Regions from separate parts of the Paenibacillus sp. M-152 genome, predicted to be linked through region 2. Evidence: riboswitches for the same ligand, from Rfam matches in the RefSeq annotation. Region 2 holds a riboswitch; the other holds the start of a gene.
The links. Region 2 has a riboswitch for ZMP and ZTP ahead of EGM68_RS23615 (TIGR01440 family protein). Riboswitches for the same ligand answer to the same signal wherever they lie in the genome.
Positions count from the first base shown of each region.

Region 1: it holds a riboswitch for ZMP and ZTP, as region 2 does, so the genes downstream of both, EGM68_RS04840 (bifunctional 5,10-methylenetetrahydrofolate dehydrogenase/5,10-methenyltetrahydrofolate cyclohydrolase) here and EGM68_RS23615 (TIGR01440 family protein) in region 2, are expected to answer to the same signal.

Region 1 covers NZ_CP034141.1:1,053,832-1,061,298, forward strand. Annotated here, with positions in the region: gene EGM68_RS04825 (MarR family transcriptional regulator) at 1-338, shown strand, start outside; gene EGM68_RS04830 (nuclear transport factor 2 family protein) at 357-764, shown strand; gene EGM68_RS04835 (cyclodeaminase/cyclohydrolase family protein) at 899-1,534, opposite strand; gene EGM68_RS04840 (bifunctional 5,10-methylenetetrahydrofolate dehydrogenase/5,10-methenyltetrahydrofolate cyclohydrolase) at 1,531-2,397, opposite strand; ZMP/ZTP riboswitch at 2,511-2,595, opposite strand; gene desA (Delta(5) desaturase DesA) at 2,808-3,869, shown strand; gene EGM68_RS04850 (sensor histidine kinase) at 3,931-5,064, shown strand; gene EGM68_RS04855 (response regulator transcription factor) at 5,061-5,660, shown strand; gene EGM68_RS04860 (deoxynucleoside kinase) at 5,831-6,451, shown strand; gene EGM68_RS04865 (deoxynucleoside kinase) at 6,451-7,092, shown strand; gene EGM68_RS04870 (Gfo/Idh/MocA family protein) at 7,284-7,467, shown strand, end outside.
Region 2 covers NZ_CP034141.1:5,391,000-5,398,466, reverse strand. Annotated here, with positions in the region: gene EGM68_RS23630 (L-threonylcarbamoyladenylate synthase) at 1-462, shown strand, start outside; gene EGM68_RS23625 (manganese efflux pump MntP) at 606-1,166, shown strand; gene EGM68_RS23620 (low molecular weight protein arginine phosphatase) at 1,250-1,834, shown strand; ZMP/ZTP riboswitch at 1,913-1,994, shown strand; gene EGM68_RS23615 (TIGR01440 family protein) at 2,202-2,789, shown strand; gene EGM68_RS23610 (serine hydroxymethyltransferase) at 2,911-4,161, shown strand; gene EGM68_RS23605 (carbohydrate ABC transporter permease) at 4,337-5,218, shown strand; gene EGM68_RS23600 (carbohydrate ABC transporter permease) at 5,218-6,054, shown strand; gene EGM68_RS23595 (ABC transporter substrate-binding protein) at 6,070-7,335, shown strand.

The DNA.
Region 1 (7,467 bases), 1.5 Mb from region 2:
GGACGATTACCCAGCTTCATATTCTCTCTCTGGTTAGCAACAGTCAGGGAAGTATGAATAACACATCATTGGCTGCTGAACTGAATATATCCAAGCCAGCGGTCACCAAAGCCGTGAATATTCTTATAGAACACCATTTGTTACTGACGTCAAAAAAGTCGGATAATCATAAGGAATTATATTATAACGTAACGGATGAAGGCAGGCAGTTAGCTGCTGTACATGATCGGATGCACCGGCAATTAAAGGAACAATACGAGCAATTATTTGATGCTTTTTCGGAAGATGAATTAGACGTAGTCATCCGATTTCTGCATGCATGGTCCCGACTACTATAAAGATGTGGAGAGAACAGAATGAACAGAGCAGAGGCAAAAGCATTTCTAACTTGTATGTATAATGACATAGTCGTGGGTTTAAAGGTAGAGAAGATTCCTGATTATTTTGTACCTGAATATATTCAAGTTACAGATGGAGTCACCACAAATTTGGAGGAATTTACTCAGCATATTACCACGTTAAAAAGCCTGATCGACAACATCACCATTTCACCATTTAATGATTTTTTGTATGATGATGAGCTGCAAAGTGTCACTTTACGCTATACCGTAGACATTACGAAGAAAAATGGAATGAAGGGACAGGTGGAGTTGATTGCTATTTTTGAATTTAAAGATGGCAAGATCCGACGTTGTAACGAATTGTCATGCCCTCTGACAAGTGACGAGAGCTTTAAGGAAATTGCGAGCATCAACCAAAAGTAAAGATAGTATCTTTTTTTGGGAGCAATAAAATAACCTCCAAACCCAACGATTAAAGATGGGTTTGGAGGTTATTTGTAATCACCAAATAGGCAGAATATTTTGGTTATTACAACTTGCGCACAGTTATAAGCTGATTAATTAGCAATTCGACTGCGCACAGTCAATAAGGTTTGCTCTTTAATTTGTCCGATTTCACGGAGGAGTACGGCTGTTTTGGCTTCGTAGGATTGTTTGACATCCAAGTCCTTGAGCGAGGCAAGGTTAATATCAATGGTAAGCAGGGCCGATTGAGCGGCTGCTTCAAACAAAATCGCGCCGATGCCCAGATCAGAGATCACATTTTTATTGGATATTTCAACAATGTTGTAAGCTTGTGATAGTCCGTCCCGGCATACTTCGAGCAGGCGCATAGGGACCTCAATGGCAGCAATCACCGCTGTTTGTAAGGAATGGGTACGATAGCGCTTTTCTTCGTCTGTTTCTTTGGGCAAACGCAACGCGGTCATGTACTGTTCAAAGGATTGGATGTCTGCGGCCATCAGTTCCTCACAATGTGTAGACAATCTCTCCATGCTGCTAATGACTTGCGCGAATTGTTCACGGAAGTGCGCGTATTTTTCTCCTTTTGAAAGGTTGGCGGTCATGGAGGTCATAGCTGCGCCTAGTGCCGCAGTCAGCGCGGATACACTTCCTCCGCCGGGGGTAGGCGCTGCACTTGCAGCTTCTTTCAGAAAATGTGCGATGGACTGATTCCACGACAGTTTACTCATGAATAAACCACCTCTCTGGAGTAATGTTGCAGACGTATCGCTTTGAGCAAGTTTTTGTACAAAATTGCAGTCGTTAAGGTACCCACACCGCCGGGAACGGGAGAAATAGCATGTACCTTTTCTACAACGTCCGGAGCAGCGTCACCCACGATTTTTCCCTCCAGCGTCTCATTAATCCCTGCATCCACGAGAATTAGACCTGGATGCACCATATCCTGCGTAATCACATCAGGGCATCCAACTGCGACGAAGGCAATGTCTGCATGGTTCAGATGCTCTGCAATATCACGTGTACCTGCATGACAGGCGGTGACGGTGGCATTTTCTCTTTGCAGCATGTGGAAAAGGGGAAGTCCCACCGTCTGCCCAATGCCCACGAGCGTGACATTTTTGCCTGCCAAGGAGTGGCCGTAATGCTTCAACAGTTCAATACAGGCTTGAGGTGTAGCGGGGTACAGCCCTGCGTCACCCGTAACGGTAGCCAGCTTGTTATCAGGTGTAATTCCATCAATATCCTTGTAGGGGGCGATGGATTGTTTAATAACGGAGGCGGAAAGATGTTGAGGAAGCGGGAGTTCCAGCATAATGCCATGTACATGGGATGCATCATTTAGGGTGCCGATCAGGTGCAGAAGCTCGGCTTCGCTTACATGACGATTAAAAGTATGGAGATGAAATGAGATGCCCAGCTTCTCTGCTATTTTTTGCTTGGTCCGTGCATAGTATGCAGATGCCGGATCACCTTCTACCAACAGGGTTGCCAGATGGGGACGGTGTCCTTGCTGTTTCATTTGCTCTACTTGGGAACGGATCGTTGCATACACTTGCTCAGCTGCTTCTTTGGATTTCATGATAATAGCCATAGTCCGAGCCTCCTCTGAATTTATCGCATAATAGAATCAACAGGGTGTCATGGTCTTAAAAAACGAAAAAAAGTATTTGCACAAGGTCGTCAAGACAGACGAATCCTCTGCAAATACTTCTCCCAGGCGAACGGTACGCTTTGTTTGTATGCTCCCTCGTGGTTGATTCCACTGACTTCGCCAGTCACATACAGCGTTATATATCTTACATTTTAACAAAAAAACAGCAGAAAGGAAACCCGCGAACATTTGGCAAACAGGTTTGGTTAGTTGTCTATATGACAAATGTCATATGCCCGAACTGACGTTTATGACTACAGCAGATCCAGCGGTCTCCTTATACTGAGCTTAGACCAACATGTACGCCTGACAGGATCAAGGTATGGGCTGCATTTTAAAGGAGGATCATAATGGGTATGACACAACTCCCGTTAGCTCAATTGAAAAAAAATATGGCTCCCTACGAGAAAATAAACACGAAATCCAGCGTTCTGCAACTTATCAATACCTTGGGACCGCTAATCCTATTGTGGTATGCCGCTTATCTTAGCCTGGCGGTTTCTTACTGGATTACGCTTCCAATTACCATTATTGCGGCAGGGTTTGTGGTACGGACGTTTATTATCTTTCATGATTGTGGTCATCAATCTTTTTTCAAAAGTCGCAAGCTGAACGATATTGTGGGAACGATTACAGGGATTATTACGCTCTGCCCTTATCACCAATGGAAAAATAGTCACGCGATCCACCATGCAACCAGCAGTAATCTGGATAAAAGAGGCACAGGTGATATGTGGGTGCTCACGGTAGAAGAGTACACAGCGGCTTCCACATGGACACGGATGGCCTATCGTATATATCGAAATCCTTGGGTTATGTTCGGGCTAGGTCCGATCTATACTTTTTTGATTTCCTATCGGTTTAATGTCAAGACAGCCAAACGTAAGGAAAAAATAAACACTTATGTGACGAATATATCCATCGTTGCATTGTATGCACTGTTGTGCTGGGCTATTGGCTGGCAGGCATTCCTTCTGGTACAGACGCCTATCTTTTTTGTCTCTGGTATGTTGGGAATCTGGCTGTTCTATGTGCAACACCAGTTTGAGGATTCGTATTTTGAGCATGATGAAGAGTGGAGTTATATTAATGCGGCTGTAGAAGGCAGCTCTTACTACAAGCTCCCTAAAGTATTGCAATGGATTACGGGCAATATTGGTTTTCATCACGTTCATCACCTGAGCCCGAAAGTGCCAAATTACAATTTGGAGAAAGCGCATGAAGCCACACCGTTGCTGCAAAAGGCGACCACGATCACAGTGAGTAGCAGTCTGCAATCTTTGAAATTCCGACTGTGGGATGAAAGTACCAAAACCTTTCTGACCTTTAAACAAGTAAAGCCGCTGCTTAGCAAACGTGTTGGCGCTTCAAAACCCATCCCCACACCTGTTGTAGGCACGGATAGAAAATAGACGTTGTACGGAAATTGGTATGTTAAGATAGGGATATCTAAAGTTAGAAAAGGGTGGCAGGATGCAAAAGTGGTATCAGATTTTCCAAAGAAATACGGGACTTAGCCCTTATGTGTGGGTCGTCTTTTACATCCTGCCCTTTTACTATTTTAGCTCTTCATCTACAAGTCATATTATTCTGGGCACCGCGATTATTTTGGTATTTTTTGCTTGTTATGTACTGGCTTTTGTCTCCCAGGGCTGGCTCATATATTTTTGGACCAGTGTGCAGATTGCTATATCGATTACGATGACGCTGCTATTTAGCTATATGTATTTTTCCATATTTATCGCTTATCTGATCGGTAATATTAAAAGTAAGGCTGCATTTACGACCCTGTATATTATTTTAATGGTTATTACGATTGGATTAATCAATTATGGGTTTGTTTCTCAGAATCCTGTTTTTATTAAGCAGATTCCTTTTATCTTGCTCAATCTGATCGGTGTGATCCTCCTTCCGATTACAAATTTTAATCGCAACAAGAGTGATCGGCTTCAGGTTCAATTAGAGGATGCCAATAAGAAAATATCGGAATTGATCAAGCTGGAGGAACGGCAAAGAATCGCGCGTGACCTGCACGATACCTTGGGTCAGAAGCTGTCACTCATTGGGCTGAAGAGTGATTTGGCGGGCAAGCTACTGGACCAGTACCCGGAACGGGCTCATGTCGAAATTAACGATGTTCGTCTCACGGCAAGAAGTGCGTTAAAAGAAGTACGGGAAATGGTTACTCAAATGCGCGGCATGAGACTAGAGGATGAACTGCTACGTATTCGGCAAATTTTAAAGGCTGCTCACATCGAACTGACCTTGGAGGGCGACCCGAAGCTGGAGCATACGTCATTAATGAATGAAAATGTGCTGAGCATGTGTATGAAGGAAGCCGTAACCAATGTAGTGAAGCACAGTGGAGCTACCGCTTGCTCCATCACCATTGAGCCGTCTCGTAAGGAATTGACCCTGCGGATTCAGGATAATGGAGTTGGTATTATGGGAGAAAATGCAGTCTTTCGGGGACATGGTCTGCAAGGCATGAAGGAAAGGCTCGAATTCGTGAACGGATGTATGGAACTGCGTTCCGATCAGGGAACGACCCTGGTCATTAAGGTGCCCAACATCACTGAAAAGCCGAATGAGGAGGTGGGGCCATGATTCGAATCGTTATCGCAGAAGACCAGCGTATGTTGCTGGGTGCTCTAGCCTCCCTGTTGGACTTGGAAGAAGACATGAAAGTAGTCGGAAAAGCAAGCAACGGGGAAGAAGCTATAGAGCTGGTGAAGCAACATCAGCCAGACATATGCATTATGGACATCGAAATGCCGATAAAAAGCGGATTGGATGCGGCAGAGGAACTCAGAGGCTTGAATTGCAAGGTGCTTATTTTAACAACGTTTGCTCGCCCGGGGTATTTTGAACGAGCGATTAAGGCAGGCACACACGGTTATTTACTCAAGGACAGTCCCAGTGAAGAACTGGCTTCCTCCATTCGCAGTATTATGGCAGGTCGACGTATTTACGCTCCAGAACTGGTTGATGATGCTTATGCCGAGGTCAACCCGCTAACGGAGCGTGAAAAGACCGTGTTGGCGCTTATTGCTGACGGAAAGAACACCAAAGAGATTGCTGGTGAACTGTTTTTAACAACAGGGACGGTGCGAAATTATATTTCAGTCATTCTCGATAAGCTGGGTGTCAGCAACCGAATTGAGGCGATTACACGTTTTAATGAAAAAGGTTGGTTCAAATGAGAGACAGGCAAAAAATATTAAGCAGAACAGGGACGCTATGAAGCCAAGCGTAGCTGCTCTGTTTTTTTGTTTTATCCATAGATTTGCTATGCCTCTAGCATACTTCCTTGTGATACAATAGGATAGTTGTCCATAGGATGGACCTGGAGTACAAGGAGGAGCAGAACCGCATGAAACAAGCCCCATTTATAGCCGTTGAAGGGCCGATTGGAGCAGGTAAGACAACGTTGGCTTCGATGCTTTCAACCGAGCTACAATTGCCGATGATCAAAGAGATTGTCGAGGAAAACCCGTTTCTCGATAAATTCTATCAAAATATAGATGAGTGGAACTTTCAGTTGGAAATGTTCTTTCTCTGCAATCGGTATAAGCAGCTAGAGGATACTGGTCTGCAATACATCGAGAAAGCCCAGCCTGTAATTTCAGATTACCATATCTATAAAAATCTGATTTTTGCTGAACGTACGCTTAAGGGTGTGAAGCTCGAAAAATATCGCCAAATCTATCATTTGCTCACAGATGACATGCCCAAGCCTGACATTATCGTTTATATTAGAGCAGATTTGGATACCTTGCTGGGCAGAATTCGTAAGCGCGGACGCTCCTTTGAACAGGAGATGGACCCTGCCTATCTGGAGCAATTGATTACGGATTATGATAAAGGCATTCAGTTTCTCGCCGAACAGTCACCTGCCCCTCGTATATTGACCGTAAACGGGAATGAAATTGATTTTGTAGAAAACCAGGCACAATTTGAACAAATTGTTTCCGATGTAAAGGAGCTTATATAGTGAATAATTACAACATTCCTGCAAATGCCCTGATTACGGTAGCGGGTACGGTGGGTGTAGGTAAGTCCACGTTAACGGGCGCTTTGGCCAGTCGTCTTGGTTTTAAAACCTCGTTAGAGCAAGTCGATCATAATCCGTATCTGGAGAAGTTTTATCACGATTTTGAAAGATGGAGCTTTCATCTGCAGATCTATTTTCTCGCGGAACGCTTCAAGGAGCAAAAGAACATTTTCTTGTCTGGTGGAGGTTTTGTGCAGGATCGTTCCATTTATGAGGACACAGGCATTTTTGCGAAAATGCATGCCGATCAGGGAACAATGAACCCTACCGATTATGAAACATATACTAGCCTATTTGAGGCGATGGTCATGACCCCGTTCTTTCCACACCCTGATGTGCTGATCTATCTGGAAGGCAGCCTGCCCTCCATACTGAATCGGATCGAAGAACGCGGCCGCGAAATGGAGATTCAGACCGAGCGATCCTACTGGGAGCAAATGCATCGCAGATATTCCGATTGGATCAACGATTTTGATGCCTGTCCTGTACTGCGTCTCAACATTGATGAGTACGATGTACACGACCCTGCTTCCATGGATGCCATTTTGGTAGAAGTGGGCAAGGTGATCTCCAAAAAGTAGAGATATAACCTCAAAAAGCATACAAGGACTGTGGTACAATCAGTATAAATTAAGCTGATAGACCGCAGTCCTTTTTAATATGTGGAAGCATGGGAGATGACAAGCGGTATAGTGGACAAGTCTTGGCTGGAATGCGAGAATAGGAACATATATTAATTGTAATGACTCACGGGAAAGGATGGGATACTGTGATGCGTTTTGGTATCGTTGGAACGAATTGGATAACGGAAAGATTTATTCAAGCTGCGATAGAGACAGACGAATTTTCCCTGACCGCGGTGTACTCACGAACAGAGGAGAAAGGCCAAGCCTTTGCTGCCAAATATAACAGCCAGCCGGAGGTTTTTACAGATCTGGCACAAATGGCTGCAAGTG
Region 2 (7,467 bases):
ACTGCTGAACAGCTCGCTACGGTTGCTCGCTCTGTCGTACTGGACCCGGCGCTGGCTGACACACCCGGGCAGGACGCCGATAGCCTGGCGCCACGCTCGCCGGGCATGAAGTATACGCACTATGCGCCACGAGGGCGCTTGAGTGTGGTACAAGGCCCGTCGTCTGGTGAAGTGACGGGCTGGATTCGCACCGCGTTGGCGGAGGCTACCGCGCGCGGGGAGCGCACGGCGGTGCTCGCGTTCGACGACCATGCCGCCAGCTACGCCGGAGAACGAGTCTACACGCTGGGCAAGCTGGACGCGCTTCATGAGGCGGCGCAGCGCCTATACAGCGTACTGCGCCGCTGCGATGAGGACGGCGTCACCTACATTTTGGCGGAAGCCTGTCCGCCGAAAGGATTGGGAGACGCCGTCATGAATCGACTGCTTAAAGCGGCAGGTCATCGAATCATCCGTCTGTAGCTTCTGTAAAGAATTGAGTCTCTTATTTTAATTTCTCCTCGCTCCTTATCTCTGTTTTGGGTATTTTCAGTGCCTGCTTGTACTGATTTGCCCCTTGTCCGCATAACGTGTACAAGAACAGACGGATAATGGAGGGATGGAGTATGCTGGCAGCCTCTGCCGATGCTGGGCAGGTTGTAACGATTCTGATCATGGCGGTAGCGCTAGGGATGGATGCGCTATCGCTGGGCGTAGGGATCGGTATGAAGGGGATACGCCTGCGAGACGTGCTGCGCATCAGCACTGTGATTGGTTTTTTTCACATCCTGATGCCATTGCTGGGAATGTTCACAGGCCATTATATGAGTTCTTTATTAGGCCATGTGACGACCTACTTCGCAGGGGGATTACTCATCCTTTTGGGCGGGCATATGGTATATAATTCCTTCAAGGGGGACGGCGTACACGTTTTGGATCATCGGTCGCCTTTGGGTCTTTTGCTGTTTGCGCTTGGGGTGAGCATTGACTCATTTTCTGTGGGAGTGTCACTGGGAATGTTCCAGAGTGACCTGGTGCTGACTGTTCTGGCCTTTGGTTTTTGCGGGGGAGCGATGGCGATGCTGGGGCTGTTACTGGGGCGCAAGGTCAGCCGTAATCTTGGGGATTATGGAGAAGCAGTGGGCGGTGCTATTTTGCTGGCATTCGGCTTTATGTTTATGTTTTGATTTTAACGTAGACAGTGTAAAATAAATACAGGATTTGAGTAATCCTCTGTTTATATATTTTCAACATACGGGGGGTGAAGACGTTGAAGAATATTTTATTTGTATGCACAGGGAACACCTGTCGCAGTCCAATGGCTGAGGGAATGCTGCGTAAGCTGGCTGCTGAGCATGGTCTGGAACTGGACGTGCGTTCCGCTGGAGTAGCTGCGATGGACGGCACGCCGATATCCCGACATGCAGAGGCGGTTCTGCGTGATCACGATATATCCGATCAGATCACTTCAACTCCTTTAAGCGACGGGCTTGCCGAGTGGGCACATCTGATCTTAACCTTGACACAAGGACATAAACAGCATGTCGTACAGCGGTTCCCCCAAACGGCAGGCAAAGTATTTACGCTGAAGGAATATGTGGAGGACCGGGACGCAGTGCTGAATGACGTACAGGAGTTAGATGGCTTGTATGCTTCACAGCAGTTGATGGCTTCACTCGGACAAGAGCTATCGACGCAGGAGCGTGAACGAATGATTGAATTACACCAACGGATTCCGGGCTTCGATATCTCAGATCCATTTGGTGGTTCGCGTGAGGACTACGATGTCACAGCGGCAGAAATCCGTACGGCTTTGCATAAGTTGTTGGACAAGCTAAAAGATTCTTCCGAATAAAATCGGTACCGTTCCTCTATTTTGTACGGAATCTGTTGATTTTCGACGATTAATCCGTTAAGATAAGGTGGAAAAATGAGAATCCGGTGTAACTGGCGACAAAAGTGGGATCAACCACGATGGAGCATCGGATATACGGCCGGTCGCCTGGGCAAAAGAGCAATTCCACATAGGTGTGGACTGCTCTTTTTTCGTATACAAGCTACAGCAGATCTTCTGCTGCCTTCTTGTTCTTCCATTTTTTCTGCTCGAAATCTGAAACATCGGCTATAATATAGTCAGATTGTGATCAGGAGAGAGTGTGTTGAACTTGGGGCATGAAACCGTGCCTAGTCTCTGAGAGGCTGTTCAACCAAAGGAGGTTCCAATGGTAGAACAATTGGATCATGAGATTTCACTCGAAGCACAGACCGCTTCTGTCGTGCGGGAAATTGCAGAAGCGGCCAGTCTCAAAGCTGGTCGCCTGCTGGTTATTGGCGCAAGCACGAGTGAAGTGGCTGGAAGTCGGATCGGCACAGCAGGAGCGCTCGATGTGGCTCAGCAAGTGCTGTCTGGAGTAGAATCCGTTCGCAGAGAGTATGGCTTTGATGTGGCGTTTCAATGCTGTGAGCACTTGAACCGAGCACTGGTCGTTGAGCGTTCTCTACTGGAGCGATTAGGACTGATGGAGGTTGCGGCTGTTCCTATTCGTACAGCAGGAGGCTCTATGGCTACCGTTGCCTATCGCTCTATGGATGATGCATGTCTGGCGGCGAACGTGCAGGCTCATGCCGGGATAGACATCGGCGAAACGCTGATTGGCATGCATCTGCGCCCAATTGCCGTTCCGTTTCGCCCAAGCCTTCGCTGGATTGGTGAAGCACGTGTGACAGCTGCGTTCACTCGTCCTCCACTTATTGGCGGACAACGGGCAGTGTACAGTCTGGAACAAGAAGCCGGCGGAAACTGCGATTAGCATTTGTCATGTCGGCATGTTAGTACTGATCTTTTTTGCATTAATGATGAGGTACCCAACAGAGGAACAGGCATTTGCTTGTATACCCAACAATTTGACCATGGAGAGGGAGTAATCAATCATGATGGAACATCTGCGTAAAAGTGACCCGGCAGTGATGGAAGCAATGGGGCTTGAACTGAAACGGCAACGCCACAATATCGAGCTGATCGCATCCGAGAATATCGTCAGTGAAGCAGTAATGGAAGCCATGGGCTCCGTGCTTACCAATAAATATGCTGAAGGTTATCCGAACAAACGCTACTATGGTGGCTGTGAGCATGTAGATATCGTCGAAGATATTGCACGTGACCGCGCGAAAGAATTATTCGGCGCCGAGCATGCGAACGTGCAGCCTCACTCTGGAGCACAAGCTAACATGGCGGTATATCTGGCAGCTCTTCAACCTGGAGATACTGTGCTGGGTATGAATCTGGCGCATGGCGGCCACTTAACACACGGAAGCCCGGTTAATGCCTCCGGTTTGTTGTATAACTTTGCTGCTTATGGTGTACGTGAAGACAACTTCCGTATCGACTACGATGAAGTGCGCAAAGCAGCCTTCAAGCACCGCCCTCGTCTGATCGTAGCTGGTGCAAGTGCATATCCGCGTACTATTGATTTTGAAGCTTTTGCTTCCATTGCTAATGATGTAGGTGCTTTGTTCATGGTGGATATGGCACATATCGCAGGTCTCGTGGCAGCAGGGATTCACCCTAGTCCAGTTCCTCATGCCCAATTTGTGACAACAACGACACACAAAACGCTACGTGGTCCGCGTGGGGGTCTAATTCTGACTCGCAAAGCGTGGGCGCAAGCGATTGATAAAGCTATCTTCCCTGGTACTCAAGGAGGACCACTGATGCACGTGATCGCATCCAAAGCAGTTGCTTTGGGTGAAGCGCTCCAGCCATCATTCAAAACCTATGCGCAAAACGTAGTTCGCAACGCACAGGTGCTGGCTGAAACACTGCTGGCAGAGGGGATTAACATTGTATCTGGTGGTACGGATAATCACCTGATGCTGTTGGACACACGCAATTTGAATATCACAGGTAAAGAAGCGGAGCATGTATTGGATTCCGTGGGTATCACGGTCAACAAAAACGCCATTCCTTTTGACCCAACGAGTCCGTTTGTTACTAGCGGGATCCGTATTGGTACACCTGCTGCAACTTCTCGTGGTATGGATGAAGAGGCTATGGTTAAAATCGGTAAAATCATTGCTGATACTCTTAAAAATCCAAAAGATGATACTGTATTGTCCAAAGCAAGCCAAGCGGTTGGCGAGTTGACAGACAAGTTCCCAATCTATCCAGGAACCCAATACTAATTCATCGTCATTCCTTTTAATCTTATATGATAAGGCTGTTTTCCTTTCGTTAGCGGAGGGGGAACAGCCTTTTTTGTGTCCAGATGACTCGAAACTTACATTTTTGGGTAATAAGCGATTACAGTCAGGATTACGCGCGTTTTCCTTCATGATCTACGACAAAGGAGTGATTGCAATGAGCCAAAGAAAATCCGCGCAATTATTGCAGCAGCTCGTATTTGTGGGACCGATGGCGTTGTTTTTCGTCTTAATTATGGTCATTCCGTTCCTGCTGGGGCTGTATTATTCCATGACGAACTGGGATGGCGTATCTGAACATGTCCGATGGCTCGGGCTAGGGAATTACATTCATATTTTTAGAGATGATCCAGATTTCCGTAATGCTTTTTGGTTTACGGTCCGTTTTACCGTATGTGGTGTCATTTTAACTAACCTGGTGGGCTTTTTCCTGGCCTATGCGCTTACAAAGCCATTGCGTACCCGCAATGCACTGCGAACTGTATTTTTTATGCCTAATATGATCGGCGGCTTGCTGCTCGGCTTCATCTGGCAATTTATATTTGTACGCGGTTTTTCGGCGGTGGGAGAGGCGACAGGGCTATCCTTTTTCAAACTACCGTGGTTGGGTGATGGGCCTACTGCTTTTTGGGGAACTGTCATTGTGTTTGTTTGGCAATACGCAGGTTATCTCATGGTTATTTACATATCCTCTCTAAATAATGTTCCGCACGCCCTTATTGAATCGGCCCAAATTGACGGTGCGAGTCGAAGACAGATTTTGCGTCATATCGTGGTGCCGCTTATTATGCCAGCAGTGACCGTCTGCTTGTTCCTAGCGATATCCTGGTCCTTTAAAGTATTTGAGTTGAATTTGGCTTTAACAAAGGGTGGGCCATTCAAGGCGACTGAGTCTGTAGCGTTGGACATATATAATGAAGCGTTTACAAATAATCGACTTGGATTGGGAACTGCCAAGGCTATGATTTTCTTTGTGGTCGTTGCGATCATTACCAGCATTCAGGTACGTCTCACGAAGAAAAAGGAGGTCGAAATGTAATGGAAAAAACATCGAACTATCGTTTAAGCACATGGGTAGCTGAAATATTGCTTATTGTGGTTGGGTTGATCTTTCTAGTTCCGTTCTATTTTTTGCTCGTGAACTCCGTTAAATCTTTTGGAGACATTTTGGCCCATTCCGCTTCGTGGCCGACAACCTTCCGTTTTGAAAACTATGCTAACGCCTGGAATAAAATAAACTTTCCCACAGCACTGGGGAATTCACTGATCGTCACCATCGTCAGCAATGCGTTTTTGCTGCTGATCAGCTCGATGGCCGCCTACCAAATGGTTCGGCATGACACTCTTTTTAATCGGTTCCTGTTCGGACTGCTTGTGGCTGCGATGGTCGTGCCTTTTCAATCGATTATGTTGCCGCTTATGGAAGTGTCCAACGTATTGAGTCTGAACAACAGCATACCAGGACTAATTTTGTGCTATCTGGGTTTTGGAGCGCCTTTATCAGTTTTTCTGTTTCATGGCTTTATTAAAACGGTACCTATTGAGGTTGAGCAGGCGGCGAGAGTGGACGGTTCTTCTCGTTACGGGGTGTTCTTTCGCATCGTTTGTCCACTGCTGCTCCCTATGTTCGTGACCGTACTTATTTTGAATACGTTATGGATCTGGAATGATTACTTGCTGCCTTCGCTCATTTTGAATGATCCTGAGCTGCGTACGATTCCGATTGCGACCTATATGCTGTTTGGTCAATATACCAAGCAATGGGACTTGGCGTTGCCCGCACTGGTACTTGGAATCACGCCAATCGTTGTGTTTTTTCTGGTGATGCAAAAATACATCGTTTCCGGCATTGCGTCCGGAGCGGTTAAAGGCTGATGGGAGGGATATCGGATGAAAAAGACAGTGCTGCTTGTCATCTCCCTGATGTTGCTGCTTACATGTATGCTTGCAGGTTGTGGTAATACGAAGGCTCAACAGAGTGGGACCAAAACGATACACATTTATCAATTCAAAGTGGAGATTTCGGAACCGTTGAACAAGCTGAAGGCTGAATATGAAAAAACGCACCCTGGCATCAAGCTGGATATCCAATCTGTTGGTGGGGGTACAGATTACGGTGCTTCGTTGAAGGCTAAGTTCGCATCAGGCGATCAGCCGGACATTTTCACAAATGAGGGTTATCAAGATCGCGATACGTGGTTTGAGTACCTAGAGGATTTGTCGGATCAGCCATGGGTGAAGGACTTGGACGATTTCGCCCGTAAGCCCATGACGGTTAACGGTAAGATTTATGGACAGCCTATGAACCTGGAGGGATTCGGTTTTGTCTACAACAAGGATTTGTTCAAAAAAGCGGGTATAACCAAACTACCTCAGACGTTAGATGAATTGGAGGAAGCAGCCAAGCGACTGAAAGCAGCAGGGATTATCCCTTTTGCTAACGGCTATGCAGAGTGGTGGGTTCTGGGAAATCACTTTATCAATATCCCCTTTGCCAGACAGTCGAACCCGGAGAGTTACGTTGCGGATTTAAACAAAGGAACTGCTCGCATCCCTGGTAATCCCGTGTTCGATCAGTGGGTGAAGTTGCTTGACCTGACTTTAAAATATGGAAACCCCAATCCGCTCACAACGGACTACAACACACAAGTGACACTGTTTTCGACAGGTAAGGCCGCTATGATGCACCAGGGGAACTGGACGCAGCCGCAAATAGATGGAATTAATCCTAACTTGAATTTGGGTATTCTTCCAAGCCCCATAGACAATGATTCCTCTACTGGAGACAAACTGGCTGTGGGAGTGGCCTCAAACTGGGTGATCAATAAAAATTCTCCTGTGAAGCAGGAGGCAAAGGAATTTCTCAATTGGCTGGTTACATCAGAAACAGGCAAACATTATATCACCAAGGAGTTTAAGTTCGTTCCTGCCTTCAAAAGTATCACGTCCAGTGACGAGACCACAGGTGATTTGGGTGCGGAAATATCTCGGCACGTGAAGGAAGGCAAGATATGGAGCTGGAACTTCCAGCGCTTCCCGAAGGGACTGAATCAGGATTTAAGCAGTAGTATACAAGCCTATATTGCAGGGGTTATTACGAAGGACGAAATGCTTCAGCAATTTCAGGGAGCGTGGGACAATCTGAAGTATAGATAAAGAAATTGCATGGGGTGGCAGAGGCTATATCTCAGGCAGGAAGTTTAGAGCTGGTAGGCTTTGACGGTCAAGGGCCGTCAAAGCCTTTTTGATATGATTTTATATGACAAAAGTCACACGTAAATGGGCCTT